Regions from separate parts of the Streptomyces sp. 5-10 genome, predicted to be linked through region 2. Evidence: predicted binding sites of a transcription regulator. Region 2 holds the regulator's gene; each other region holds the start of a gene.

What was found. The regulator HrcA, encoded in region 2, represses chaperone genes, less so after heat shock. The targets are predictions, from matches to a motif close to TTNGCACTCNGNNNNNCNGAGTGCNAA.
Positions count from the first base shown of each region.
Region 1: the regulator HrcA is predicted to act here: its motif matches at 3,637-3,663, upstream of groL (chaperonin GroEL).
Region 3: the regulator HrcA is predicted to act here: its motif matches at 3,450-3,476, upstream of groES (co-chaperone GroES).

Region 1 covers NZ_JACVYG010000083.1:1,444-11,019, forward strand. The annotation lists gene IEJ02_RS45115 (MurR/RpiR family transcriptional regulator) at 1-465, shown strand, start outside; gene murQ (N-acetylmuramic acid 6-phosphate etherase) at 677-1,654, shown strand; gene groL (chaperonin GroEL) at 1,849-3,474, opposite strand; gene IEJ02_RS45130 (cold-shock protein) at 3,864-4,070, opposite strand; gene IEJ02_RS45135 (MoaD/ThiS family protein) at 4,479-4,757, opposite strand; gene thrC (threonine synthase) at 4,754-6,052, opposite strand; SAM riboswitch class I at 6,071-6,212, opposite strand; gene IEJ02_RS45145 (glucosyl-3-phosphoglycerate synthase) at 6,412-7,359, shown strand; gene IEJ02_RS45150 (alpha,alpha-trehalose-phosphate synthase (UDP-forming)) at 7,549-9,018, shown strand; gene otsB (trehalose-phosphatase) at 9,314-9,576, opposite strand, start outside.
Region 2 covers NZ_JACVYG010000002.1:364,820-374,395, forward strand. The annotation lists gene IEJ02_RS04025 (ribonuclease Z) at 1-700, opposite strand, end outside; gene IEJ02_RS04030 (histidine triad nucleotide-binding protein) at 704-1,063, opposite strand; gene IEJ02_RS04035 (hypothetical protein) at 1,141-2,034, opposite strand; gene IEJ02_RS04040 (16S rRNA (uracil(1498)-N(3))-methyltransferase) at 2,187-2,930, opposite strand; gene IEJ02_RS04045 (nitronate monooxygenase) at 2,927-4,018, opposite strand; gene dnaJ (molecular chaperone DnaJ) at 4,527-5,660, opposite strand; gene hrcA (heat-inducible transcriptional repressor HrcA) at 5,661-6,677, opposite strand; gene IEJ02_RS04060 (MBL fold metallo-hydrolase) at 6,842-7,576, shown strand; gene IEJ02_RS04065 (DUF3097 domain-containing protein) at 7,673-8,494, shown strand; gene hemW (radical SAM family heme chaperone HemW) at 8,681-9,576, opposite strand, start outside.
Region 3 covers NZ_JACVYG010000084.1:7,571-17,146, reverse strand. The annotation lists gene IEJ02_RS45325 (Scr1 family TA system antitoxin-like transcriptional regulator) at 1-107, opposite strand, end outside; gene IEJ02_RS45320 (ATP-binding protein) at 297-764, shown strand; gene IEJ02_RS45315 (THUMP-like domain-containing protein) at 978-2,180, opposite strand; gene IEJ02_RS45310 (polysaccharide deacetylase family protein) at 2,258-3,367, shown strand; gene groES (co-chaperone GroES) at 3,625-3,933, shown strand; gene groL (chaperonin GroEL) at 4,027-5,652, shown strand; gene IEJ02_RS45295 (SDR family NAD(P)-dependent oxidoreductase) at 5,976-6,749, opposite strand; gene IEJ02_RS45290 (MOSC domain-containing protein) at 6,847-7,557, opposite strand; gene IEJ02_RS45285 (LysR family transcriptional regulator) at 7,637-8,557, shown strand; gene IEJ02_RS45280 (WhiB family transcriptional regulator) at 8,658-8,972, opposite strand; gene IEJ02_RS45275 (response regulator transcription factor) at 9,381-9,576, shown strand, end outside.

The sequences.
Region 1 (9,576 bases), on a different contig from region 2:
GTGTACGGGGTCGGGGCGTCCAGCCTCGTCGGCCAGGACCTGGTCCAGAAGCTGCTGCGGATCGGGCTGATAGCCCACGCCCACGCGGATCCGCACCTCGCGGTGACCAACGCGGTCCAGCTGCACTCCGGCGACGTCGCCATCGCGATCACCCACTCCGGGCGCACGACGGACGTCATCGAGCCGCTGCGGGTGGCCTTCGAGCACGGGGCGACCACCGTCGCGATCACCGGACGGCCGAACGGGGAGGTCGCGCAGTACGCGGACCTGGTGCTCACCACCTCCACCGCCCGCGAGAGCGAGCTGCGCCCGGCGGCCATGTCCAGCCGGACCAGCCAGTTGCTGGTGGTGGACTGCCTGTTCATAGGGGTCGCCCAGCGGACGTACGAAGCGGCGGCGCCCGCGCTCTCCGCGTCGTACGAGGCGCTCGCGCACCGCCACGATCCGCGCCCCGGGCACCGCTGAGCCCGGCCGGTCCGCCTCCGGTTCCGCTTTCGGTTCCGTCTCCGGTCCCACACCCCCGGTTCCGCCTTCGGTCCCCCCGGTTCCGCCTTCGGTTCCGCCTTCGGTCCCACCCCCAGGTCACTGTTTCGGTCACCGTTTCGCCCGGTGACCGCCCTCGCGGTCACCGTCACCCCCACCCTTACGCTGACGTACCGGAAAGAGCCGCTTCACCATGACTTCCGCCGACTCCGCAGCCGATTCCGCAGCAGACTTCACAGCCGACTCCGCGGGCTCCACACACCTCCGCGCCCAGCTCGACACCCTGACCACCGAGGCCTTCCGCCCCGAACTCGCCGAGATCGACCGGCTCGAAACCCTCGAAATCGCCCGGATCATGAACGCGGAGGACGCCGCCGTCCCCACCGCCGTCGCCGGTCAGCTCCCCCGCATCGCCGCCGCCATCGACGCCATCGCCGCGCGGATGTCCCGTGGCGGCCGCCTCCTCTATACGGGCGCGGGCACCGCCGGACGGCTCGGGGTGCTCGACGCGAGCGAGTGCCCGCCCACCTTCAACACCCGGCCCGAACAGGTCGTCGGCGTGATCGCGGGCGGCCCGGACGCCGTGGTGACCTCGGTCGAGGGCGCGGAGGACAGCGCGGAGCTGGCCGCCCGGGACCTCGACCGGCTCGGCATCGGCCCCGACGACACCGTGGTCGGCGTCTCGGCCTCCGGCCGCACCCCGTACGCCGTGGGCGCGGTCGAGCACGCCCGGCGGCGCGGCGCGCTCACCGTCGGGCTGTCCTGCAACGCCGGGTCGGCGCTCGCCGCCGCGGCCGACCACGGCATCGAGATCGTCGTGGGGCCGGAGCTGCTCACCGGCTCGACCCGGCTGAAGGCGGGCACGGCCCAGAAGCTGGTGCTCAACATGATCTCGACCATCACCATGATCCGGCTGGGCAAGACCTTCGGGAATCTGATGGTCGATGTGCGCGCCTCCAACGACAAGCTGCGCGCCCGTTCGCGGAGGATCGTCTCCCTGGCGACCGGCGCCTCCGACGAGCGGATCGAGAGCGCGCTGGCGGCCACGGACGGCGAGGTGAAGAACGCGATCCTCACCATCCTGGGCGGGGTGGACGCCCCGACCGCCGAGAAGCTCCTGGCCGAGGCGCACGGCCATCTGCGCACCGCCTTGGAGGCCGCCACGGGGTGACCCCGGGACCGGGCCCCGGACTCACCCCGGGACCCCGGGACCCCGGGACCCCGGGCCGGGCCACGCACCCGCACGGGCCCGGACACGCCGTCGGGGCGGGCCCGGACACGCCGTCGGGGCGGCACCCCTGGGAGAGGGTGCCGCCCCGACGTTCGGACGGTATGACCGACCGGCGGACGAACGCGCCGAGTCGATCAGAAGTCCATGTCACCGCCCGGCATGCCGCCCGGAGCGCCCGCCGGGGCGGCCTTCTCCGGCTTGTCGGCGATGACGGCCTCGGTGGTGAGGAACAGCGCGGCGATCGACGCGGCGTTCTGCAGCGCGGAGCGCGTGACCTTGGCCGGGTCGATGATGCCCTCGGCGATCAGGTCCACGTACTCACCGCTCGCGGCGTTGAGGCCGTGACCCGGGGTCAGGTTGCGCACCTTCTCGACCACGACGCCGCCCTCGAGACCGGCGTTGACCGCGATCTGCTTCAGCGGGGCCTCCAGGGCCAGGCGCACGGCCTGGGCACCGGTGGCCTCGTCGCCCTCGAGCTCCAGCTTCTCGAAGACCGAGACGGTCTGGAGCAGGGCCACGCCACCACCGGCGACGATGCCCTCCTCGACGGCGGCCTTGGCGTTGCGCACCGCGTCCTCGATGCGGTGCTTGCGCTCCTTGAGCTCCACCTCGGTGGCGGCACCGGCCTTGATGACGGCCACCCCGCCGGCCAGCTTCGCCAGGCGCTCCTGGAGCTTCTCGCGGTCGTAGTCCGAGTCCGAGGACTCGATCTCGGCGCGGATCTGGTTGACGCGGCCCTGCACCTGGTCGGTGTCGCCGGCGCCGTCCACGATGGTGGTCTCGTCCTTGGTGACCGTGACCTTGCGGGCACGGCCGAGCAGGTCGAGACCGGCGTTCTCCAGCTTGAGGCCGACCTCCTCGGAGATGACGGTGCCACCGGTGAGGATGGCGATGTCGCCGAGCATGGCCTTACGGCGGTCACCGAAGCCCGGGGCCTTGACGGCGACGGACTTGAAGGTGCCACGGATCTTGTTGACGACCAGGGTCGCCAGGGCCTCGCCCTCGACGTCCTCGGCGATGATCAGCAGCGGCTTGCCCGACTGCATGACCTTCTCGAGCAGCGGGAGGAGGTCCTTCACGCTGCTGATCTTGGAGTTGACGATCAGGATGTACGGGTCGTCGAGCGACGCCTCCATACGCTCCATGTCCGTCGCGAAGTACGGGGAGATGTAGCCCTTGTCGAAGCGCATGCCCTCGGTGAGCTCGAGCTCGAGCCCGAAGGTCTGCGACTCCTCGACGGTGATGACACCTTCCTTGCCGACCTTGTCCATCGCCTCGGCGATGAGCTCACCGATCTGGGTGTCGGCGGCGGAGATGGAGGCGGTGGAGGCGATCTGCTCCTTGGTCTCTACGTCCTTGGCCTGCTCGAGGAGCTGGGCGGAGACGGCCTCGACGGCCTTCTCGATACCGCGCTTGAGCGCCATCGGGTTGGCGCCCGCGGCGACGTTGCGGAGACCCTCCTTGACCAGCGCCTGGGCGAGGACGGTCGCGGTCGTCGTGCCGTCACCGGCGACGTCGTCCGTCTTCTTCGCGACCTCCTTGACCAGCTCGGCGCCGATCTTCTCGTACGCGTCCTCGAGCTCGATCTCCTTGGCGATGGACACACCATCGTTGGTGATCGTGGGGGCGCCCCACTTCTTCTCGAGGACGACGTTACGGCCCTTGGGGCCGAGGGTGACCTTGACGGCGTCGGCGAGCTGGTTCATCCCGCGCTCGAGGCCGCGCCGCGCCTCCTCGTCGAACGCGATGATCTTGGCCATGTGAAGTGGTCCTCCCAGAGACGGGGTGGATTGCTCCGGACCGCGCTGGCGCCCGCGACGGACGGCCTGCCTGCCCCGCGGTTCCTTGCCCCGCATGGCCTGGCGGGCCTCACCGACCCGGTCCTTCTGTCACTCTCAACGTCAGAGTGCTAACGCCAATGATTAGCACTCGGACCTATAGAGTGCAAGCGCCCGAAGGGCGTACAGGCCCGTAGGGCGTCCTTGAGGGGCAGGCGGCGGCCGGGCGACGGGTGGGCGCGAGCGGCATTGCACGCGTGCGCCTCTTGTCCAACCCCTTGATGATCAGCTCGGACATGCCGAAGGGTCCGTACCCCGTCAGGGACACGGACCCTTCTGACTGTTCGTTTCAGCTGCGTCGCGTCGGCGCGTCAGCCTACGGCCACGCGGACCATGTCGGCCTGCGGGCCCTTCTGGCCCTGCGAGATCTCGAACTCGACCCGCTGGCCTTCCTCGAGGGTGCGGTACCCGTCCATCTGGATCGCGCTGTAGTGGACGAACACGTCCGCACCACCGTCGACCGCGATGAAGCCGTACCCCTTCTCCGCGTTGAACCACTTGACGGTGCCCTGAGCCATTCCTAACTCCCCTATTGCTGGCCCTTGCGCAGGACCGCACTCCGCGGACCCGGGTCAGACCTCACCCCCCGGATGTGGGGGGTGTGCGCCGGAACGCGTCGACCGCCGCTGAATGTATCCGTCCCAACGCCCTCTGCAACAGGTCAATCGGACGAGAATTCTGGGCACGGCCGAACGGTTAAAAGTGAGGAATTATGTGAAGTTCGGGCAAGCCGGGCCGGACATAAGGAACCAACCCGACAATTCGCGCTCACACTTTACGCACAACTTGACGAGTTCTCATATGTGGCTCCGACCCCGGAGCCGCCGGGGAATCCGGGCAACTGTATCGCGATTCCACACACGGAATCGCCCCGTCCGGTTGTCCCCGGACGGGGCGATGCCAAAGGTGAGGAGGGGGACGCGGGGTCAGCAGCCGCCCGCGACCGCCGGGATGATCGAGATCCCGGCGCCGTCCGGGGTCGCCGTGGCCAGGCCGTCGGCGAAGCGGACGTCGTCGTCGTTGACGTAGACGTTCACGAAGCGGCGGAGCTTGCCGGTGTCGTCCAGGACGCGGGCCGAGATGCCCGCGTGGTTCTTCTCCAGGTCCGCCAGGACCTCGGCGAGGGTCGCGCCCTCGGCGGAGACCTCGGCCTGACCGCCGGTGTAGGTGCGCAGGATGGTCGGGATTCGGACGTTGACGCTCATGCGAGGCCAGCCTCTCGGAACGAGTCAAGGGTGGGGCGGATGATGGCGGAGGGACCCGTCGTGGGGGCCACCGCGTCGAGGGTCTTGAGGCCGTCGCCGGTGTTGAGCACGACGGTCGTCAGGGACGGGTCGAGCAGACCGTCCTCGATCAGCTTCTTGGTCACGCCGACGGTCACGCCGCCCGCGGTCTCCGCGAAGATCCCCTCGGTGCGGGCCAGCAGCTTGATGGCGTCGACGATCTGCTCGTCGTTCACGTCCTCCACCGCGCCGCCCGTACGGCGGGCGATGTCCAGGACGTAGGGGCCGTCCGCGGGGTTGCCGATGGCCAGCGACTTGGCGATGGTCCGCGGCTTCTGCGGCCGGACGACGTCATGGCCGGCCTTGTAGGCGGTGGAGACCGGGGAGCAGCCCTCGGCCTGGGCGCCGAAGATCTTGTAGGGCCTGTCCTCGACCAGACCGATCGCGATCAGCTCCTTCAGCCCCTTGTCGATCTTGGTGAGCTGGGAGCCGGAGGCGATCGGGATGACGATCTGGTCCGGCAGCCGCCAGCCGAGCTGCTCGCAGATCTCGTACGCCAGGGTCTTGGAGCCCTCGCCGTAGTACGGCCGCAGATTGACGTTGACGAAGCCCCAGCCCTCGCCCGCCGGGTCGCCGATCAGCTCGCTGCAGAAGCGGTTGACGTCGTCGTAGGTGCCCTCGATGCCGACCAGCTCGCCGCCGTAGACCGCGGCCATGACGACCTTGCCCGCCTCCAGGTCGTGCGGGATGAAGACGCAGGAGCGGAAGCCCGCGCGGGCGGCCGCGGCGCCCACCGCGCCGGCGAGGTTGCCGGTGGAGGAGCAGGAGAGGGTGGTGAAGCCGAAGGTGCGGGCGGCCTGGACGGCGATGGCGACGACCCGGTCCTTGAAGGAGTGGGTCGGGTTCCCGGAGTCGTCCTTGATGTGCAGCTCACCGGTGACGCCGAGCTCACGGGCGAGGTTGTCGGCCTTGACCAGCTTGGTGAAGCCGGGGTTCAGGCTCGGCAGATCCGCCACGTCCGCCGGGACGGGCAGCAGCGGGGCGTAGCGCCAGATGCTGTTCGGACCGGCCTCGATGCGCCGGCGCAGCCCCTCCGGATCGCCGGCCGGGAGCTCGTACGCGACCTCGAGGGGCCCGAAACAGGCCTCGCACGCGAAGATCGGGCCCAGTTCGAACCGCTCACCGCACTCCCGGCAGGACAATGCGACGGCGGGGCCGAAGGCGCCGGAGGGGGAGGGGGAGGAAGTGGTTGAGCTTTCTACTGACTGCACAGCCATGGATGGCGAGGCCCTTTCTCCTCATCTTCCTCGCGACGCACTTCGCCACGAGACGGAATTGGCACCTTCCCGAGCTGGGAGCCTCGCTGCGGAATGCGAGATCAGCTGGAGGGTTGCCGGGGCTTCAACGGGCCGTTCCCTCTGCCCCTCTGGATGAGCGGTATGGCACCGGGCGGACCCGGGGCGTTTGTCGGCACCAGCGTCGTCGGGTACGTCGGTACGTCGGTAAACACCGAGGTCGACCCCGACATACGACGGCCATGTGCGTTGTTCAAGACTGTAACCGAAGGCCCGGATGGTTGAGCTAGCCGTCCGATGCGCGAGATGGATCACAGCGATCACGCAGGGGAGACACACAGGTGCTGGATGAGGTGGAGCGCTGGCTGAAGCGTCGCTCCTGGTCTGCCGACGACCGTCCGCTGGACCGCCTGCTGGCCGCGAAGCGGGCCGCGGCGACGACGGTGAGCGTGGTCCTGCCCGCCCTGAACGAGGAGGCCACGGTCGGCGAGATCGCCGGAACGATCCGGCGTGAGCTGATGGGCGAGGCGACGCCGCTGGTGGACGAGCTGGTGGTGCTGGACTCCGGCTCCACGGACCGCACCGCCGAGGTCGCCGCGGCGGCGGGCGCCACCGTCGTCCCCCGCGACTCGCTGCTGCCCCGGCTGCCCGCGCTGCCCGGCAAGGGCGAGGTGCTGTGGCGGTCCCTGCTCGCCACGAGCGGCGACATCGTCTGCTTCATCGACGCCGACCTGCGGGAATTCGAGCCGCGCTTCGTCTCGGGAATCGTCGGTCCGCTGCTGACCGACCCCACGCTTGAGCTGGTGAAGGGCATGTACGACCGCCCGCTCGGCGAGGTGGCGGGCCAGGGCGGCCGGGTCACCGAGCTGGTCGCCCGCCCGCTGCTGAATCTGCACTGGCCCCAGCTGGCCGGGTTCGTCCAGCCGCTGGGCGGGGAGTACGCGGCGCGCCGTTCGCTGCTGGAGCGGCTGCCCTTCCCGGTCGGCTACGGCGTCGAGCTGGGGCTGCTGGTCGACGCGCTGCACACGGTGGGGCTCGACGCGCTCGGCCAGGTGGACATCGGGGTGCGCAAACACCGCCACCAGGACGGGCAGGCGCTCGGCCGGATGGCGGCCGCGATCTACCGCACCGCGCAGCTGCGGCTGGCCCGGGGCCACTTGGTGCGGCCACGGCTGACCCAGTTCGACCGGGGCGAGAACGGCTTCGAGCCGCGTACGACGGCGGTGGACACCGAGGAGCGGCCGCCGATGATCGAGATACCGGAGTACACGGCGCGGCGCGCGGCGTGACGCGGGGCTGCGGCGCGGCGTGACGCGGAGCTGCGGCTCGGCGTGACGCGGGCTGCGGCTCGGCGCGCACCGGACCCGGACGCGGAGGGATGGCGTCCTGCACTGACGTGGCCGGAACCGGAATAGCACCTACGGGGCAAGAAACCGTACGTACGTTTGCGCGGGGCCGTGCCTGGCTAGGCTCGCGACATGGCAGTTCCGCGCACCGCCCCGATCCTGGTCGCGTCCAACCGCGGCCCGGTCTCGTACACCCTGGGCGAGGACGGCTCGCTCACCGCCCGGCGCGGCGGTGGCGGGCTGGTCTCCGGGCTCAGCGCGATCGGCCCCGACGCGGGCGCGGTGTGGGTGTGCGCGGCGCTCGGCGAGGGCGACCGCGAGGCGGCCCGGCGCGCCGGGGCGAGCCATCTGAACCCCGGTGACACCGGCGGCCAGCAGGTGCGGATGCTCGACATCGCGCCGGACGTCTTCGCCGCGGCGTACAACGGCGTCGCCAATTCGGTGCTGTGGTTCGTCCACCACCTGCTCTACCAGACCCCGGTCGAGCCGGTCTTCGACGCGGAGTTCGCCGAGCAGTGGGCGGCCTACGAGAGCTATAACGCGGCCTTCGCGGACGCGCTCGCCCAGGAGGCGGTGGACAACGCCGTCGTCCTGGTGCAGGACTACCACCTGGCGCTGGTGCCCGCGATGCTCCGCGAGCGCCGCCCCGATCTGCGGATCGGCCACTTCTCCCACACCCCATGGGCCCCGCCGGACTACTACCGGCTGCTGCCGGACGACGTCGCGGCGGGTGTGCTGCGCGGCATCCTCGGCGGCGACCGCGCCGCGTTCCTCACCGAGCGCTGGGCCACCGCCTTCGCCGACTGCTGCGCGGCGGTGCTGGGCGCGGAGATCGTCCGGGAAGGTGACGGCGAGGGCGGGGGCGGCGTGGCGACGGCCGTGCGCTTCGAGGGCCGGGAGACCCGGCTGGGCGTCCACGGCCTGGGCGCCGACGCGGACTTCCTGCGGGAGCGTTCGCGCCGGCCCGATGTGGACGAACGGCTGAGCGCTCTGCGGGCGCAGATCGGGCCGGGCCGGAAGTCGATCGTCCGGGTGGACCGCACCGAGCTGTCCAAGAACATCGTGCGCGGGCTGCTGGCCTACCGGCGGCTGCTGGAGACCCGCCCCGAGTGGCGCGAGCGCGTGGTGCACGTGGCCTTCGCCTACCCCTCGCGCCAGGACCTCGCGGTCTACCGCGACTACACCGAGCGGGTGCGGCGGATCGCGGAGGAGATCAACGACGAGTACGGCACGGACGGCTGGACCCCGGTCGCCCTCCATGTGAAGGACGACTTCGCCCGGTCGCTCGCGGCCTACCGGCTGGCGGACGTGGCCCTGGTCAACCCCATCCGGGACGGGATGAACCTGGTGGCCAAGGAGGTCCCGGTGGTCTCCGAGCGGGGATGCGCGCTGGTGCTGTCCCGGGAGGCGGGCGCGTACGCCGAGCTGGGCGAGGACGCGCTGGTGGTGAACCCGTACGACGTGGAGGGCACGGCCCGGGCGCTCCACGAGGCGCTGCGCATGAGCGACGGCGAGCGCGCGGACCGCACGAAGCGGCTCGCCGCCGCGGCGACCGCGCTACCGCCACAGGCATGGTTCTTGGCGCAGCTGCGGGCGCTGTGATGGCTTCGGGGTGACGGGTCCTGGGGTGATGGGTCCTGGGGTGATGGGCTTCCGGGGCGGCGGGTTCCCGGGGTGACGAGCGCGGTCCGGGCGCCGAGCCCGGGGCCGGGCCCGGATGCCGGACCCGGGCGCCAGGCACGACCTGGGCGCCGGACGTGATCCGGGCGCCGGGCACGACGTAGGCGCCGGGCGCGACCCGGGCGGCAAGCGCGACCGAGGCGCCGGGCGCGACCCGGGTGGCAAGCGTGACCGAGGCGCCGGGCGCGACCCGGGCCGCTGTCCCGCCCGCCGAGCCCTACGCGGCTTCGCCGCTGACCGCGTTCGCCAGGGCCGACAGCAGGTCCACCACGCCCGCCGGGCCGTCGACCACCAGGTCGGCCCGCTTGGCGAGCTCGGTCACTTCCGTGCTGCCGCTGCACACCAGCAGCCCCGGCACGCCCTCCTCGCGCAGCCGTTCCACCGCCGCGAACGCGGCCAGGTCGCCCAGGTCGTCGCCCGCGTAGAGCACGGCCTCGGCGCCCGTCCGCCGTACGTAGTCGGTGAGCGCGACGCCCTTGT
Region 2 (9,576 bases):
CCAGGAAGGTCGACTCGATGACCAGCAGATCGCACCCCTGCGCCAGCGCGTCGGCGCCGTCGCACAGCCGGGTGTCCATGATGAACGCGAAGCGCTGCCCCCGGCGCACCTCGCTGACCTCCTCGATCGCCACCGTGCGCCCCTCGATCTCCAGCGCCCGCTCCCGCTGGAGCCGGCCGATGTCCGGGCCCCGGACGCCGAGCGCGCCGAGCCGCTCGGGCAGCATCCTGCGGCCGTCCGGTTCGATCAGGCGATAGCCGTAGGACTCGACGGGGTGCGAGAGCCGGACCGCCTCCAGCGTGTACGCGGGGGTGTGGGCCAGCACCGCGCCGTCACCGGCGACCGGCTCCTCGGCCAGCGCCACCGTCTCGCGGTAGGCGGTCGCGTAGCGCAGCCGCTCGAAGAACCGCTGTCCGCTCGCCGGGTAGTGGGCGGTCACCCGGTGCGGCACCCGGTCGAGGTTGATCCGCTGGATCACCCCGGCCAGGCCCAGGGAGTGGTCCCCGTGGAAGTGGGTGACACAGATCCGGTCGATGTCATGGGCGGCGACCCCGGCCCTCAGCATCTGGCGCTGGGTGCCCTCGCCGGGGTCGAACAGCAGACCCTCGCCGTCCCAGCGCAGCAGATAGCCGTTGTGGTTGCGGTGCCGGGTCGGCACCTGGCTGGCGGTGCCGAGGACGATCAGTTCCCTCGCGGACAAGGGTTATCCGGGGGGCCAGTTGAGCCCGCGGCCGCCCAGGACGTGGGCATGCGCGTGGAAGACGGTCTGACCGGCGCCGGAGCCGGTGTTGAACACCACGCGGTAGCCCGTCTCGTCGAGCTTCTCATCGGCGGCGACCGCGCCCGCCTCGCCCAGCACATCCGCGGTGATCTGCGGTTCGGCCGCCGCGAGGGAGGCCGCGTCCGGGTAGTGCGCCTTGGGAATCACCAGGACGTGCGTGGGCGCCTGGGGGTTTATGTCCCGGAAGGCGACGGTGGTGTCCGTCTCGCGGACGACGGTGGCCGGCACCTCCCCCGACACAATCTTGCAGAACAGGCAGTCGGCCTGCGGTTCTCCCGCCACCGGTGGCTCCTCACGGATCGTCGGCACGTACGGTCCGGATGGTACCGGGAGGGCCTGCCGACCGAAGCGATCGCGGGCTATTCGCTCCGAGCACCGCCCCCGGTGCCGCCCTTACCGTCGTCACCGGCGCCGTCGTCGGCACCGACCTGGCCGGCCCGGCCCTCGGTGGACGGGTGCTCCCAAGGGTGGCTGCGGGTCGGCTCGGGGGCCTCCGTGGTCCGGTGCTCCCAAGGGTGGCTGCGGGTCGGCTCGGGGGCCTCCGTGGTCCGGTGCTCCCAAGGATGGCTACGGGTCGGCTCGGGGGCCTCGGTCGTCCGGTGCTCCCAAGGGTGGCTGCGGGTCGGCTCGGGGGCCTCGGTCGTCCGGTGCTCCCAAGGGTGGCTGCGGGTCGGCTCGGGAGCCTCCGTGGTCCGGTGCTCCCAGGGCTGGCTTCGGGTCGGCCGGGGGCTCCCGGTGTCCCGGCCGCCGCCCTGGCACTCCCCGATCACATTCGCCTCGAAGACCTTCCGGCCGTCCACCTGGCCGGTCAAGTCGCCCCGGACGCAGTGGTCTTCCCGGACGTAGGTGACCCGGCCCCTGATCCGGACGTCCTTGTCGTTGTCGGTCCTGCCGTGGCAGTCCACCCGTGCGTCGGTCTCCCCGGCCCGCTCGCTCTGCGAGGGCGAAGCGGCACCCGCCGTACGGCCGTTCCTGAACTCGGCGTTGCAGCTCATCCAGCGGACGCCGACACCGCCCCGCTCCAGCGCCTCGGTGGCGACCTGGTCCGTGGTGATCGCGACCGTCACGGAGCTGATACCGCCGCCCGTGGGCTCACAGGCGGTCACCGCGACCGCCGCCGCGCCTGCCGCCGCTATGGCGAAGAGCGTCCGTCCCCGTCGTGTCCGCCATGCCTGCCGTGCCTGCCGTGCCCGTCCTGTCTGCCGTGCCTGCCGTGCCCGTCGTGCCTGCCTTGCCTGGCTCAATACCCCCATGGGGGTAGGTTCCCATCGGCCGGCGCGCACCGGAAGGCCGTCCTCGGCCAGGTACGGACGTGCCCGACGAGGGCCCCGGAGGGACCTTCCACCCCCAGACGAGGCCCCGGAAGGGTCTCTCATCCCCAGACGAGGGGCCTCGGAGGGACCTTTCACCCCCAGCGGCCGGTGCGGCCGAGCAGCAGCGCGGCGGCCGCCGTTCCGGCCGTGGAGGTGCGCAGCACGCTCGGGCCCAGCCGGTACGGCCGCGCGCCCACCTCGGCGAAGGCGGCCAACTCCTCGGGGGACACGCCCCCTTCGGGCCCGACCACCAGCACGATCCCGCCGCTCGCGGGCAGTTGGGCCGTCGCGAGCGGTTCGCCGCCCTCCTCGTGGAGCACGGCCGCGAAATCGGCTTCGGCGAGAAGTCGGGCAACCTGCCGGGTCGTCATCGCGTCCGTGACCTCGGGGAAGGTCAGCCGACGGGACTGCTTGCCCGCCTCGCGCGCGGTCGACCGCCACTTGCCGAGCGCCTTGAGGCCGCGCTCGCCCTTCCACTGGGTGATGCAGCGGGCGGCCGACCACGGCACGACGGCGTCCACACCGGTCTCCGTCATGGTCTCCACCGCCAGCTCGCCCCGGTCGCCCTTGGGCAGCGCCTGGACGACGGTGATCCTCGGGTCCGGGGCCGTCTCCCGGCGCACCTCGTCCACCACGACCTCCAGCCGGTCCTTGCCCTCGACGGCCGCCACGGTGCCCTGGACGCCCGTACCGTGACCGTCCGTCAGCACCACCGGCTCACCGACGCGCAGCCGCCTTACGGACACCGCGTGGCGCCCCTCAGGGCCCTCCAGCCAGACCCGGGCCCCCGCGGCCGCCCCCGCCAGGGAGTCGGCCACGAACACCGGGGCGGTCACGACACCGCACCCCGCTGGGGCTGAAGGGCCACCGCGGCCCGCGCCGCGTCGAGTTCCACCGCGAGCGTCTCCACCAGCCGCGCGGCGGGCAGCTCACGCGCCAGCCGGTGGCCCTGCCCGGCCCACAGCGCCATCCCCTGGGGGTCACCCGCCTTCGCGGCCGCCTTACGGAGGCCGGAGGTCATGTGGTGCAGCTGGGGGTAGGCGGCGGGCGCGTACGGGCCGTGCTCGCGCATGAAGCGGTTGACCAGGCCCCGGGCCGGGCGCCCGGAGAAGGCCCGGGTCAGCTCGGTGCGGCCGAACAGCGGGTCCGTCATCGCCTGCTTGTGCAGGGCGTTCGCCCCGGACTCGGGGCACACCAGGAACGCCGTCCCCAACTGGGCCGCGACCGCGCCCGCGGCCAGCGCGGCAGCGATCTGCGCACCGCGCATCATCCCGCCCGCCGCGATGATCGGGATCTGGACGTACTCGCGGACCAGCGTGATCAGCGACAGCAGCCCGAGCCCGACACCCATCCCGTCCGCGGCCGGGTCATTGCTGTACGTGCCCTGGTGGCCGCCGGCCTCCACGCCCTGCACACAGACGGCGTCGGCGCCCGCCCACTGGGCGGTCTGCGCCTCGACGGGCGAGGTCACGGTCACGACCGTACGGGTGCCGACCTTGGCGAGGGCGTCGAGGACGGCGCGGGTCGGGCAGCCGAAGGTGAACGAGACGACCGGGACCGGGTTGTCGAGGAGCACGGCGAGCTTGGCGTCGTACGCGTCGTCCGAGCCCGACTCCGGGTCGCCCAGCGAGGTCTCGTACCAGGCCGCCTCGCCCGCGAGCCGCTCGCCGTAGGCCGCGACGGCGGCCGGGTCGGGGTTGGGCGGCTGCGGCATGAACAGATTGATGCCGAAGGGCCGGCCGGTCAGCCCCCGCAGCTGTTTGATCTCCTCATACATCGCCTCCGGCGTCTTGTAGCCGGCGGCGAGGAAACCGAGGCCACCGGCCTCGGAGACAGTGGCGGCGAGCTGCGGGCAGGAGGCTCCACCCGCCATCGGCGCCTGCACGATCGGGTACCGGTAAAGATCGGTCAGCGCGGAGGACATGGCCACATCGTGTCATGCCCTCCGCACCGGCTCACCACCGGATCAAGGGCGCCGCGAGCCGATTCCCGGCCGAAGCGCCTGAGCGCTCCGCTGGAGGTGCCGCGATGCGTCGTCGGCCGACTGCGGCGCCGTCGTGGCTGGTCACGCCCGCGCGGCGAAGCCGCACATCGACACAGCCGCGGCGAAGCCGCATATCGACACGGCCCCGCGCCCCTTCGGGGCGCTGCCGAACAGTAGCGGACTTCCTCCGACCTGCTCAGCGTCCGTTGAAGGCGTCCTTCAAGCGCGAGAAAAGCCCTTGCCTACCGCCCGTTGAACGCATCCTTCAGCCGCGAGAACAGCCCCTGCTGCCCCGGCTTGCCGCACTCCCCCGGGGGCCAACCCCCGTACCCCCGGCCGAAGCGCCTACCGCCCGTTGAACGCATCCTTCAGCCGCGAGAACAGCCCCTGCTGCCCCGGCTTGCCGCACTCCCCCGGGGGCCAACCCCCGTACCCCCGGCCGAAGCGCCTACCGCCCGTTGAACGCATCCTTCAGCCGCGAGAACAGCCCCTGCTGCCCCGGCTTGAACTCGCCGGTCGGGCGCTCCTCGCCGCGCAGCTTGGACAGCCGTCGCAGCAGCTCCTCCTGCTCCGGGTCCAGCTTGGTCGGGGTGGTCACCTCGACGTGCACGATCAGGTCGCCCCGGCCGCCGCCCCGCAGATGGGTGACGCCGCGCTGGTGCAGCGGGATCGACTGGCCGGACTGGGTGCCGGGCCGGATGTCGACCTCCTCCAGGCCGTCCAGCGTCTCCAGCGGCACCTTGGTGCCCAGCGCCGCCGCCGTCATCGGGATGGTCACCGTGCAGTGCATGTCGTCGCCGCGCCGCTGGAAGACCGGGTGCGGGAGCTCGTGGATCTCCACGTACAGGTCGCCCGCCGGGCCGCCGCCCGGTCCGACCTCGCCCTCACCGGCCAGCTGGATCCTGGTGCCGTTGTCCACACCGGCGGGGATCTTCACCGTAAGGGTGCGCCGCGAGCGGATCCGGCCGTCGCCCGCGCACTCCGGGCACGGGGTCGGCACCACGGTGCCGAAGCCCTGGCACTGGGGGCACGGCCGCGAGGTCATGACCTGGCCCAGGAAGGAACGCGTCACCTGGGAGACCTCACCGCGGCCACGGCACATGTCACAGGTCTGCGCCGAGGTGCCCGGCGCCGCGCCCTCGCCGCTGCACGTCGTGCAGACGACCGCGGTGTCGACCTGGATGTCCTTGGTGGTGCCGAACGCGGCCTCGCTGAGCTCCACGTCCAGGCGGATCATCGCGTCCTGACCGCGCCGGGTCCTGGAGCGCGGACCGCGCTGCGATGCGGTGCCGAAGAACGCGTCCATGATGTCGGAGAAGTTGCCGAAACCCGCGCCGAAGCCGCCGGCGCCACCGCCGCCCGGCCCGGCGTTCGGGTCCCCGCCCAGGTCGTAGACCTGCTTCTTCTGCGGGTCCGACAGGACCTCGTAAGCGGCGTTGATCTCCTTGAACCGCTCCTGGGTCTTCGGATCCGGGTTCACGTCCGGATGCAGCTCGCGGGCGAGCCGCCGGAATGCCTTCTTGATCTGGTCCTGCGAGGCATCACGAGGCACGCCCAGGACTGCGTAGTAGTCCGTCGCCACTTACGACTCCGCCAGGATCTGTCCGACGTAACGTGCCACTGCGCGTACCGCTCCCATCGTTCCGGGGTAGTCCATGCGGGTCGGTCCGACCACGCCGAGTTTGGCGACCGCCTCGTCGCCGGAACCGTAACCGACCGCGACGACCGAGGTGGCGTTGAGCCCCTCGTGAGCATTCTCATGCCCGATTCGCACGGTCATGCCCGAGTCCTTGGCCTCGCCCAGCAGCTTGAGGAGGACCACATGCTCCTCGAGTGCCTCCAGAACGGGCCGGATCGTCAGGGGGAAATCATGCACGAAACGCGTGAGGTTCGCGGTGCCGCCGATCATCAGCCGCTCCTCGGTCTCCTCCACGAGCGTCTCGAGCAAGGTCGACAGTACGATCGAGACGGTCCCCCGGTCCTCCTGTTCGAAGGACTCCGGAAGATCCTGCACCAATTGCGGCACATCCGCGAAACGCCGTCCCACGACCCGGCTGTTGAGCCGGGCGCGCAGATCGGCGAGCGAATCCTCGGTGACCGGGGCGGGGCAGTCGACCATGCGCTGCTCCACCCGGCCGGTGTCGGTGATCAGCACCAGCATCACCCGGGCCGAGGCCAGCGGGAGCAGCTCCACATGGCGCACCGTCGAACGGGTCAGCGACGGATACTGCACCACCGCCACCTGCCGGGTCAGCTGCGCCAGCAGCCGGACCGTGCGCCCCACCACATCGTCGAGGTCGACCGCGCCGTCCAGGAAGTTCTGGATGGCCCGCCGCTCCGGGCTGGACAGCGGCTTGACTCCGGCCAGCTTGTCCACGAACAGGCGATAGCCCTTGTCCGTGGGGATCCGCCCGGCGCTCGTATGCGGCTGGGCGATGAAGCCCTCGTCCTCCAAGGCGGCCATGTCGTTACGCACCGTGGCCGGGGAGACCCCCAGCCGGTGCCGCTCGGTGAGCGCCTTGGAGCCGACCGGCTCCTCCGTCCCCACATAGTCCTGGACAATGGCACGCAGCACCTCGAGTCTGCGTTCGCTGAGCACCCCGCGCACCTCCAGTCCAGCGGTCTCATCAGGTCGTCCGCCTGGCACTCACCGGGCACGAGTGCCAGAACCCCTCCGCCAGTGTACGGCGGGGTGCGGTGGCATGGGCAAGAGCCGACGCTGGCAGCAACTCTCCCCCATCCCCGTTGAGCTAGCGTCGCGGTATGGAGACGTGTTGGGAAGAGGCGGGCTGGGAGCGGCTCGCGCCCGGTGTGGCCCGCCGTCGGATGCCGGAGTGGGACGAGACGGTCGGCGTGGTCGTCGGCCGGACCGACGTCCTGGTCGTGGACACCGGCGCGACCCTGCGCGCCGGGGCCGAGCTGCGCTCCGGCATCACCCGGCTGACCGGCCGCCGCCCCACCCGGATCGCGCTCACCCATCCGCACTTCGACCACGTCCTGGGCTCGGCCGCCTTCGCGGGCTGCGAGGTCTACGGCGCCACGGGCCTGGACGAGCTGCTGCGCCGTGAGCGGGAGACGCTGCGCGAGGACGCGATCCGCCACGGGGTGGACCGGGACGCCGCCACCGAGGCCGTGGACCATCTGGTCTCCCCGCACCACCTGGTCTGCGGGGAGCTCAGCCTCGACCTCGGCGGCCGTACGGTGCTGCTGGCCAATGTGGGGCCCGGCCACACCGCCCATGACCTGGCCGTCCTGGTGCCCGGCCGGCCCGAGGTGGTCTTCTGCGGCGATCTGGTGGAGGAGTCCGGCACGCCCCAGGCCGGGCCCGACGCGATCCCCGGCCACTGGCCCGCCGCGCTCGACCGGCTGCTCGCCCTCGGCGGCGCGGACGCCCGGTACGTCCCGGGGCACGGCTCCGTGGTGGACGCCGCGTTCGTACGGGCCCAACGCGACGAGCTGGCGGCCCGCTTTGGCGTGTCCGGCTCACCGTCGCTCTAGTCGTTCGCCTAGTCGTTCGCTTAGCCGTTCGCCCACTCGTTCGCCCGGTTGTGCGCCTGCGGGAGCGGGTGGCCGTCGCGCGCTATCGTCATCCGGATGCGACAGTACGACCCGGACCTGACCCCTCCCTGGAAGCGGCAGCGGCCCGCCCCCGAGGTCCCCGCCGAACCGGACCTCGTCGTGGAGGAGGTCACCACCGGATTCTGTGGTGCCGTGATCCGCTGCGAGAAGACCGCCCAGGGTCCGACGGTCACTCTGGAGGACCGCTTCGGCAAACATCGCGTCTTCCCCATGGAGCCGCGCGGTTTTCTGCTCGAGGGGCGTGTCGTCACCCTCGTACGCCCGCGCGCGGCGGCCCCCGGCGCGCCCCGGCGCACGGCCTCGGGGTCGATCGCCGTTCCGGGAGCCCGTGCGAGGGTCGCCCGCGCGGGGCGCATCTATGTCGAGGGACGCCATGACGCGGAGCTGGTCGAGCGGGTCTGGGGCGACGATCTGCGCATCGAGGGCGTCGTCGTGGAATACCTGGAGGGCGTCGACGACCTGCCCGCCATCGTCGACGGCTTCTCCCCCGGTCCGGACGCCCGGCTCGGCGTCCTCGTCGACCATCTGGTGACGGGCTCCAAGGAGTCCCGTATCGCCGCGGAGGTCACCGGCGAGCATGTGCTGGTCCTCGGCCACCCCTACATCGACATCTGGGAGGCCGTGAAGCCGTCCTCCGTCGGCATCCCGGCGTGGCCGACGGTGCCGCACGGCCAGGACTGGAAGAAGGGCGTCTGCCGCGCCCTGGGCTGGCCGGAAAACACCGGGGCCGCCTGGCAGCGGATCCTGTCCTCGGTCCACTCCTACAAGGACCTCCAGCCGGAGCTGTTGGGGAGGGTGGAGGAATTGATCGACTTCGTGACGGCCCCACAGGGCTGACGGCCGCCGTAAGGGGCTGATGGCCGCCGTAAGGGGCTGACTAATGGCCTCCGTAAGGGCTTAATGGCTCCCATAGGGCTGACGGGCTCCCGCAAGGGCTGACGGCTCCTGTTCAGGCCCGCCTGAGGGTTTCCGTATCTTCCGTATCTTCCGTATCTTCCGTATCGGCCCTCTGACGGCCCCGCCTCAGTCCACCAGGTCCCGCACCACCGCGTCCGCCAGCAGCCGCCCCCGGAGCGTGAGCACGGCCCGCCCGCGCCCGTACGGCTCCGGCTCCAGCAGGCCGTCCTCCAGGGCCCGTGCCGCGGCCGCCGCCCCGGCCGGGCGCAGCAGCTCCAGCGGGCAGCCCTCGGCCAGCCGCAGCTCCAGCAGGATCCGCTCCACCCGGCGCTCCTCGGCGGACAGCAGCTCCCGGCCGGCACCGGGCGACCGGCCCTCGCCCAGGGCCTGCGCGTACGCCCCGGGGTGCTTCACGTTCCACCACCGCACACCGCCCACATGGCTGTGCGCGCCGGGGCCGGCGCCCCACCAGTCGGCGCCGCGCCAGTACAGCTCGTTGTGGCGGCAGCGCCCGGCGGGCGAGGTGGCCCAGTTGGAGACCTCGTACCAGGCGAACCCGGCGGCCGTAAGGGTCTCCTCGGCGATCAGATAGCGGTCCGCGTGCACATCGTCGTCGGTCATCGGCACCTCGCCGCGCCGGATCCGCCGCGCCAGTTGGGTGCCCTCCTCGACGATCAGCGCATACGCCGACACATGGTCCGGGCCCGCCCCGAGGGCCGCCTCCAGGGAGGCGCGCCAGTCCGCGTCGCTCTCGCCGGGCGTCCCGTAGATCAGGTCCAGGTTCACATGGCCGAATCCGGCCGCCCGTGCCTCGGCCACACACGCCTCAGGACGCCCCGGGGTGTGCGTACGGTCCAGCACCTTCAGGACGTGCTGCCGGGCGCTCTGCATCCCGAAGGAGATCCGGTTGAACCCCGCCTCCCGCAGCTCCACCAGATACCGCGGATCGACCGACTCCGGATTGGCCTCGGTCGTGACCTCGGCCCCCTCGGCCAGCCCGAACTCGTCCCGGATCGCCCCCA
Region 3 (9,576 bases), on a different contig from region 2:
AGCCGGTCGGCCGCTTCCTGGATGGTGAGACCCGCGTGCTCGCGCATCCTCCGAAGCTCCGTGCCAAGTCGGCGCTGACGTGCCGTGATGGTGGTCCTCGAAGCCATGCCTGCCTTCCTCGTGGGTCGTCACCCAGTGTGGCGCGTGGCCACGAATGGGTCTATCTACTCACTAATTTCGACGATCTGGTGGCACTAGTTAGGTGCAGCCCTCTACCGTAGGTGTCGTTGCCGCTACAGCGCGTTGATCGCCGTAACGGTACGCGCGCTGTCGGCCCCCTCACAGGGAGTTGCCCCATGGATTCCGATCACGAGTCCGACGACCGTCCCCCACGCCGCCCGCCCGTTCCCTCCAGGGATCCGTACGTCTACACCCTGCAGAGCAGCCGGCACGCGACCTCCGCCAAGGTCTGCCGGGACTTCGTCGCCTGCGTCCTGAACTCCGTGGGGCAGGAGGAGCTGGTCGACACGGCGACGCTGTGCACCTCGGAGCTGACCACCAACGCCTTTCTGCACGCCGAGGGCGACTCCGTGATGCTGCGCGTGGTGATCGAGCCTCCCCGCTTCCGCGTCCTGGTCTACGACGCCTCCGCCGAGCTCCCCACCGCCGCCTGCCTCCCCGAGGAGGACCGCCTCCATGGCCGCGGCCTCGGGCTGGTGGCGGCCCTGGCCGACGCGTGGGGGACGGCGGAGGGGGACGCGGTGGGCATGTACGCCAAGGGCGTCTGGTTCGAGCTCGCGGGCAAGGCGGGGAACGAGGCTTAGCCGGCCGCGGCAAAGGTCGGCGGAAATGCCTCGCCGGAATCCGCGTAACGGTGGAACCGACCGCCCCGGGACGGCTCCTTGAGGGCCCGGACGTGGGCGCGGGGCAGCGCGATGGTCCCGGGTGTCGAGGGCGTGTTACGGGGCGTCCGGCGGACCACGCGGCGAAGCCGCGTATCGATCCACGCGGCGGAGCCGCGTGGCCCGCCGCAGGCGTCACGGTCCGCCGGGCAGGGCCTGGGCCGGGTGGCCCAGCAGCATCGTGGGGGAGCCCGCCGACCGCGTCAGCACGATCGTGCACGCGTTCCCGCCCTCGAGCCGCAGCTTCTTGCGGAGCTGCTCCGGCTCGACCGCCGAACCGCGCTTCTTGATGGTCGCGATGCCGACCTCCCGCTCCCGCAGCAGCGCCTTGAGCCTCTTCAGGTTGAACGGCAGCACATCCGTGATCTCGTACGCGGTGGCGAACGGCGTCGGGCGCAGCTCGTCCGTCGTGATGTAGGCGATCGTCGGGTCGATCAGGTGGCCGCCGACGCGGGCCGCCACATCGGCCACGAGATGAGCGCGGATGACGGCGCCGTCCGGCTCGTAGAGCCAGCGGCCGACCGGGCCGGGCTCGGGGTCGGGCAGGAGCGGGGTGCCGATCAGGGAGTGGCCGCTCGGCAGCAGCGTGGCGCGGCGCAGCCCGGGGCGGGCGGTGCCGAACCACAGGACGGCCTCCTTCACATGGCCGTGGTCCGAGATCCACTCGGCCTCCGCGTCCTCGGGGACCGCCTCGTGCGGCACGCCGGGGGCGATCTTGAGTGCGGCGCGCGGAGTGGTGCGGGCGGCCTCGATGGCCCAGGAGAGGGGCGGGGAGTAGGCCTCGGGGTCGAAGACGCGGCCCCGGCCACCGCGCCGGGCCGGGTCGACGAAGACCGCGTCGAAGTCCCGGGTGCCGACGTCGGTGACATCGGCGCAGCGGACCTCGATGAGCTCCGCCAGGCCGAGCGCCTCGGCGTTGGCGCGGGCGACGGCGCAGGTCAGCGGGTCGCGATCGACGGCCAGCACGGAGATCCCGGCGCGGGCGAGCGCGATCGCGTCGCCGCCGATGCCACAGCACAGATCGGCCATGCGGCGGACGCCGAACTCCGCGAAGAGGGAGGCGCGGTACCCGGCCACGGAGGTGCGGGTGGACTGCTCGACGCCGTTCGGCGTGAAGTACATGCGGTGCGCGTCCTCGGGGCCGAATTTGGCCACCGCCCGCTGCCGCAGCGCGGCCTGGGTCAGGGCCGCCGAGACCAGCGCCGGGGGATGGTCGCGGCGCAGCCGCGTCGCGGTGGCCAGCTCCTTCGCCGGGTCGTAGTCGCGGAGCGCGGAGAGCAGCGCCTGCCCCTCGTCGCCGAGCAGTGCATCGAAGGCGTCAACGTCCACATGGCCCATTCTCCCCGCTCCCGCGAGCGCATTCGCCCCCGCTCGGCGCGCATATGCACACCCTCGGGCCGAAGATCACTTATGTGATGATGATCAAGACTGGTTTTCCTCGCTGTCTGGTTCTCGTCGGCGCGGCGGCCGTGCTCACGGCCTGCGGATCCCTCGCCGCCGCCCCCGAGCCGCGCACCGGCTCCCGCCATGGCGCCCCCATGCCCCCGGCCTCCCTCGCCCCGCGGCTGGACGACCCGCCCCCGGCGTCGTCGCGGCCGCCGTCCGGACGGGAGCCGGAGCAGCGGCCTCCGGCGTCCTCCGGGCCGGAGAACGAGGGGCACGAGAGGGACGAGGGCTACCAGGGTGACGTGGAGTACGAGGGGCACGACGGACGGGCCGAGGACGGCCGCCTCCAGGGCGCGCCGCGCTCCGGTGACGCCTCGGCACCCGCCCCGGCCGCCGGGCCGCCCGGCACGGGCTCGGCGCTGCCCCGCTCGGCCCCGGCGGGCGGGCCGGACGCCTACCGCCGCTGGGGGCTGGACCGGCCGCTGGCGCGGCCCCCGGCCCCGCCCGCCGTCAAGCCCGCGCTCGGGCGGTCGGGCCCGCAGCAGTGGGGGCTGCCGCCGACCGTGCGGCGGGTGCCGACCGACAAACGGGTGGTCTTCGTGACGATCGACGACGGGATCGAGAAGGACCCGCGCTTCGTGGAGCAGGCCCGCGAGCTGGGGCTGCCGTTCACCGGCTTCCTGACCGACGACGTGATCGGGGACCACTACGACTACTTCGACCAGCTGCGCCGCCTCGGCAACCCCATGGAGAACCACACCCTGACCCACCCCAGCCTGGCCGGTATGGCCTACGACGACCAGGTACGGGAGATCTGCGGCCAGCGCGACAACCTGTGGCGCCGCTTCGGTCAACAGCCGAAGCTCTTCCGTCCCCCTTTCGGGGAGTACGACGAGACGACCCTGCGAGCGGCGGCCTTCTGCGGGGTGCGGACGGTGGTGCTGTGGCGCGCCGAGATGGAGACCCACGGTCTGGCCTACCGCTCCGGCGATCACCTGCTGCCGGGGGACATCGTGCTCGCGCACTTCCGGGGGCCGGAGCAGCTCGAGGGCCAGTCGATGACCGACATGATCACGGGGCTGGTGCGGGCGATCCAGGCCCAGGGCTTCACGATCGGGCGGCTGGAGGACTACGTATGAGCGCTGCGTACCAGGACTGCGTACGAGGGCTCTCCGCGGCACGCCCCCGGAGTGCCGCATTCGAAGGCCGTCACCGCGTCGCTTGGCACTCTAGTTGACTGAGTGCTAACCGCGTCATAATGTCGAGGCTGGCACTCGGGACCGATGAGTGCCAGGGATACAGCGACGGGCAGGTCCGGCACCCGCGACGACGGATCCACCTGGTCGCCACCTCAGACAGTTGACCCCGTGAGATCTCCGAAGGGGGAGGTCGGATCGTGACGACCACCAGCTCCAAGGTTGCCATCAAGCCGCTCGAGGACCGCATCGTGGTCCAGCCGCTCGACGCCGAGCAGACCACGGCTTCGGGCCTGGTCATTCCGGACACGGCCAAGGAGAAGCCCCAGGAGGGCGTCGTCCTGGCCGTGGGCCCGGGCCGCTTCGAGGACGGCAAGCGCCTTCCGCTCGACGTCTCCGTCGGTGACGTCGTGCTCTACAGCAAGTACGGCGGCACCGAGGTGAAGTACAGCGGCGAGGAGTACCTCGTCCTCTCGGCTCGCGACGTCCTCGCGATCGTCGAGAAGTAATCACCAAGTTTTGCCTATGAGCCGTGCCCCGGTGCCCGTGTCATCTGAAACCGGGGTCGGGGCACGGTTCGTTTGAGAGGACATACGCAACTCATGGCGAAGATCCTGAAGTTCGACGAGGACGCCCGTCGCGCCCTCGAGCGCGGCGTCAACAAGCTCGCGGACACCGTCAAGGTGACCATCGGCCCCCGTGGCCGCAATGTCGTCATCGACAAGAAGTTCGGTGCCCCCACCATCACCAACGACGGTGTCACGATCGCCCGTGAGGTCGAGGTCGAGGACCCGTACGAGAACCTTGGCGCCCAGCTCGTCAAGGAGGTGGCGACCAAGACCAACGACATCGCGGGTGACGGCACCACCACCGCCACCGTTCTGGCCCAGGCGCTGGTCCGCGAGGGTCTGAAGAACGTGGCCGCCGGTGCCTCCCCGGCCGCCCTGAAGAAGGGCATCGACGCGGCGGTCAAGGCCGTCTCGGACGACCTGCTGGCCACCGCCCGCCCGATCGACGAGAAGTCCGACATCGCCGCCGTGGCCGCGCTGTCCGCCCAGGACAAGCAGGTCGGCGAGCTGATCGCCGAGGCGATGGACAAGGTCGGCAAGGACGGTGTCATCACCGTCGAGGAGTCCAACACCTTCGGTCTGGAGCTCGACTTCACCGAGGGCATGGCCTTCGACAAGGGCTACCTCTCGCCGTACATGGTCACCGACCAGGAGCGGATGGAGGCCGTCCTCGAGGACCCGTACATCCTGATCCACCAGGGCAAGATCTCCTCCATCCAGGACCTGCTGCCGCTCCTGGAGAAGATCATCCAGGCCAACGCCAGCAAGCCGCTGCTGATCATCGCCGAGGACGTGGAGGGCGAGGCCCTCTCCACCCTCGTCGTCAACAAGATCCGCGGCACCTTCAACGCCGTCGCGGTGAAGGCCCCGGGCTTCGGTGACCGCCGTAAGGCCATGCTCGGCGACATCGCCACCCTTACGGGCGGCACCGTCATCGCCGAGGAGGTCGGCCTCAAGCTCGACCAGGTCGGCATGGACGTGCTGGGCACCGCCCGCCGCGTGACCGTCACCAAGGACGACACCACGATCGTCGACGGTGGCGGCAAGGCGGACGAGGTCTCCGGCCGCGTCGCCCAGATCAAGGCCGAGATCGAGACCACGGACTCCGACTGGGACCGCGAGAAGCTCCAGGAGCGGCTCGCCAAGCTGGCCGGCGGCGTGTGCGTGATCCGCGTGGGCGCGGCCACCGAGGTCGAGCTCAAGGAGAAGAAGCACCGTCTGGAGGACGCCATCTCCGCGACCCGCGCCGCGGTCGAGGAGGGCATCGTCTCCGGTGGTGGCTCCGCGCTGGTCCACGCCGCGAAGGTGCTGGAGGGCAGCCTGGGCCTGGAGGGCGACGAGGCCACCGGTGTGGCGGTGGTCCGCCGCGCCGCGGTCGAGCCGCTGCGCTGGATCGCCGAGAACGCCGGTCTCGAGGGCTACGTGATCACCTCGAAGGTCGCCGAGCTCGAGAAGGGCCACGGCTACAACGCGTCCACCGAGGAGTACGGCGACCTGGTGAAGGCCGGCGTCATCGACCCGGTCAAGGTCACCCGCTCCGCGCTGGAGAACGCGGCGTCGATCGCCTCCCTGCTGCTCACCACCGAGACCCTGGTGGTCGAGAAGCCGGCCGAGGAAGAGCCCGAGGCCGCCGGCCACGGCCACGGTCACGCGCACTGACGCTCCGGCGTTCTGGCGTTCTGCCACGAGCAGCGCGAAGGCGCGGCCGCCCGCAGGGGTGGCCGCGCCTTCGCGTGTTCGGGGGCGGGGGCCCCGCCCCCGATCCACCCGGGGGCTCCGCCCCTGGACCCCCGGGTTCGCGCCCGGAGCTCGCCGGGTCTGCGCCCAGACCCTGCCGGGTTCCGCTCCGGGGCCCCGAGGCCGCGCTCCCGGCTCCGCCCGGCCCACGGCCCGGAGGCGTGCCGGTGTCGTGCCGGTTGGTCTTCGGCGCCCAGGCATCCGCGGCCGGAGGTGGGCAGAACCCGAACCGCGCCCCCGAAGGGCTACCCCTTGGCCGGGGGGCGGCCGACCTTGGAGGAGATGGAGGAGAGGGCCGAGCGCGGGGCCAGCTTCGCCAGGCTCGACATCGCCTTGTAGCGCGGGTCCGGGATGGACAGCGACTTGCCCCGGGCGAAATCCTTCAGCGCCGCCGTGACCAGCCGGTCCGGGTCCAGCCACATCCAGCTCGGCACGCTGGTGTCCTTGATCCCCGCCCGCGCGTGGAACTCCGTACGGACGAACCCCGGGCACAGCGCCATCAGCCGCACCCCCGAACTGGCCAGGTCCTTGGCCGCGCCCTGGGTGAACTGCACGACCCACGCCTTGCTCGCCCCGTACGTCCCGCGCGGGAAGAAGGCCGCGACCGACGCCACATTGATCACCCCGCCGCGGCCCCGGTCGCGCATCGTCCCGGCCCCCGCGCTGGTCAGCCGCAGCACCGCCTCGCAGTGCAGCTTCAGCATCCGCAGCTCATCGGCGATCGGCACCTCCAGATAGCGGGCGCGGTTGCCGAATCCGGCGTTGTTGACGAGTAGATCGACCGGGTGGGTACGGTCCTTCAGCCGGGCCTCGACCGCAGCGATCCCGTCATCCTCGGAGAGGTCCGCCACCAGCACGTCCGCCTCCACGCCGTGCCGGTCGTGCAGATCCGCCGCCTGCTCCCGCAGCCGCTTCTCGTCGCGTGCGACGAGCACCAGATTGTGCCCGTCGGCGGCGAGCCGGCCCGCGAAGGCGGCGCCGATGCCCGCGGTGGTTCCGGTAATCAATGCAGTCGTCATACGCGCACGTTATCGGCCATGGCAGGCCCCGGCGGACCACCGAGCGGCACCGCGAGCGATCTGCGCCGGAATGAGCGCTTCCGTCAGCCCGCTTCCGTCAGATCGCCTGCGCGGACCGGTACTTCAGGGCGGCCTTCCGCGCCTCCGGATGCAGCGCGTCACCGGCTGCGAGCACCCTCGGCAGCAGCTCCCGCTCCGTGGTCTCGGCGCGGAAGACGAAGGCGACCGTCACCTCGTGGTCGGGCCGGTGGACGATCTCGACGGGGTCGCCCGAGCGGATCTCGCCGGGTTCGAGCACCCGCAGATACGCACCGGGGGCGGCGGCCTGGGTGAACCGCTTGACCCACCCCCGTTCGCCCAGCCACCCGGCGAACGTACGGCACGGGATCCGCGGTGAGGTCACCTCCAGCAGCAGCTCGCTCCCCACCCGCCAGCGCTCGCCGATGAGGGCGCCGCTGACGTCGATGCCGCTGGTGGTGAGGTTCTCGCCGAAGACGCCGTTCGTCAGCTCGCGGCCCAGCTCGCGCTCCCAGACGTCGAGGTCCTCCCGGGCGTAGGCGTAGACGGCCTGGTCGTCGCCGCCGTGGTGGCGGATGTCGCAGACGGCGTCACCGGCCAGACCACTGCCACCCTGGCCCTTCGGCCCGGGGGCCGCGACCCGCACCGGGCGGTCGACGGGCCGCTTGTCGATGCCGGTGCCGGTGGGCCAGTCGGTGTGGATGCTCGGCGTGGAGCCCCCGATGTTCACGGTGAGGACGGTCGAGGGGTGTGTCGAGGGGTGCGTCGAGGGGTGTGGAGTATGGAGCATGACCGCACCGTAAGGCAGTGAGGTCAAAGCGGCGACGTAATATCCCGGCCCATACCCAAGGGTCCCTTATGCTCAAGGCATGATCGAGGCCCGCCATCTCAGGGTGCTGCGCGCGGTGGCCGCCACCGGCTCCTTCTCCGCCGCCGCCCGCGAGCTCGGCTGCACCCAGCCCGCCGTCAGCCAGCAGATGAAGGCCCTGGAGGGCGCAGCGGGCACCCCGCTGCTGATCCGCAGCGGCCGGGAGATGCGGCTGACCGAGGCGGGCCGGGCGCTGGTGCGGCACGCCGGCGGGATCCTGGCCGGGCTGACCGCCGCCGAGGAGGAGGTCGCGGCGATCGCCGGGCTGCGCTCGGGCCGGGTGCGGCTGGTGTCCTTCCCCAGCGGCAGCTCGACCCTGGTGCCCATGGCGCTCGCCGAGATGCGCGCGGCGCACCCCGGGACGCGGGTCTCGCTCGTGGAGGCCGAGCCGCCGGGCTCGGTGGAGATGCTGCGCTCGGGCGACTGCGAGATCGCGCTGGCCTTCCGGTATCCGCAGGTGAGCGCGGAGGCGGAGGCGGCTTCCGGAGGTGGCGGCGAGTGGGACGACCTGGTGCTGCGGCCGCTGCTGAGCGATCGGCTGGTGGGCGTGGTGCCGGAGGGGCACAAGCTGGCGGGCGCCGGGGCGGTGGGGATCGCCGAGCTGGCCGGGGAGCCGTGGATCGCGGGCTGCCCACGCTGCCGGGGGCATCTGGTGGAGGTGTGCGAGTCCGCGGGCTTCACCCCGCGGATCGACTTCGCGACGGACGACTATCCGACGGTCGTCGGCCTGGTCGGGGCCGGGCTGGGGGTCGCGGTGCTGCCGGAGCTGGCGCTGGAGTCGGTGCGGACCAAGGGCGCCACGACGCTGGAGGTGGAACCGGCGGTGCGCCGGGAAGTGGTCGCGCTGACCCTGCCCGATCTCGCCCGCGTCCCGGTGGTGGCGGCGACGCTGGACCGGCTGGAGCGGGCCGCCCGCAGATGAGCGGCGCGCGCCCCACCCCGCGGGCCGTCCGGCCGTTCGCGCGGGCGGCGGGTGGTGAGGGGAGGAACGTTTCTTCAGTTGGCCGGGACGCCGGCCCTGATCAGGATCCCGGGGCGCCCGTACTGGCGACCGCGCGGTGCCGCGCCCGCCCCATGAGCTCCTCGCGCTCGTCCTCGGTCAGCCCGCCCCACACTCCGTAGGGCTCGCGTACGGCAAGGGCGTGGGCCGCGCACTGCGCCCGTACCGGGCAGCGCATGCACACCTCTTTCGCGGACATCTCGCGTGCACTGCGGGCAGCGCCGCGCTCCCCCTCCGGGTGGAAGAAGAGCGAGCTGTCGACCCCGCGACACGCGGCCAGGAGCTGCCAGTCCCACAGGTCGGCATTCGGGCCGGGAAGACGGGAGAAATCTGCCATTGCCTTATCTCCTCGAAGTGATCGGCTGCGGACGCTGCGTCCTGGGTCGTGCACCTACGGCGTAAGTAGATGTAAATATGACTCATTGCGAATCTAGCCACACAGACCGGCAAATTGGAAGCAAGGTCGCCAAATGCCACCGAAGGGACTGCCTCGGGGGCTGCCCTATGGGGGAGGCGCGAAGGACGCGACCGGCGCGACGAAGCTGCTCCGTGTCCGCGCCCTCACGTAGAGTGTCGAAGGTGGCCGCCGAACCCCGTAACTCTTTCGGGTGACCGTCGTTGAGAGTGCGGAGGCGGTTGATGGGTAAAGCTCTCGGACAGACATCCGGGGCTGTCAATCGCTCAGGTGACGATATGTACCAGCCTGGAGGCTCAAGGTGACGCGCATCAGCTGCGGAGGGCGGCCATGACATCCGTCCTCGTCTGCGACGACTCCCCGCTTGCCCGAGAGGCGCTGCGCCGCGCGGTGGCGACCGTGCCCGGCGTCGAGCGTGTGACGACGGCGGCCAACGGCGAGGAAGTCCTCCGCCGCTGGGGTGCCGACCGCTCGGATCTGATTCTGATGGACGTACGGATGCCCGGTCTCGGCGGGGTCGAGACCG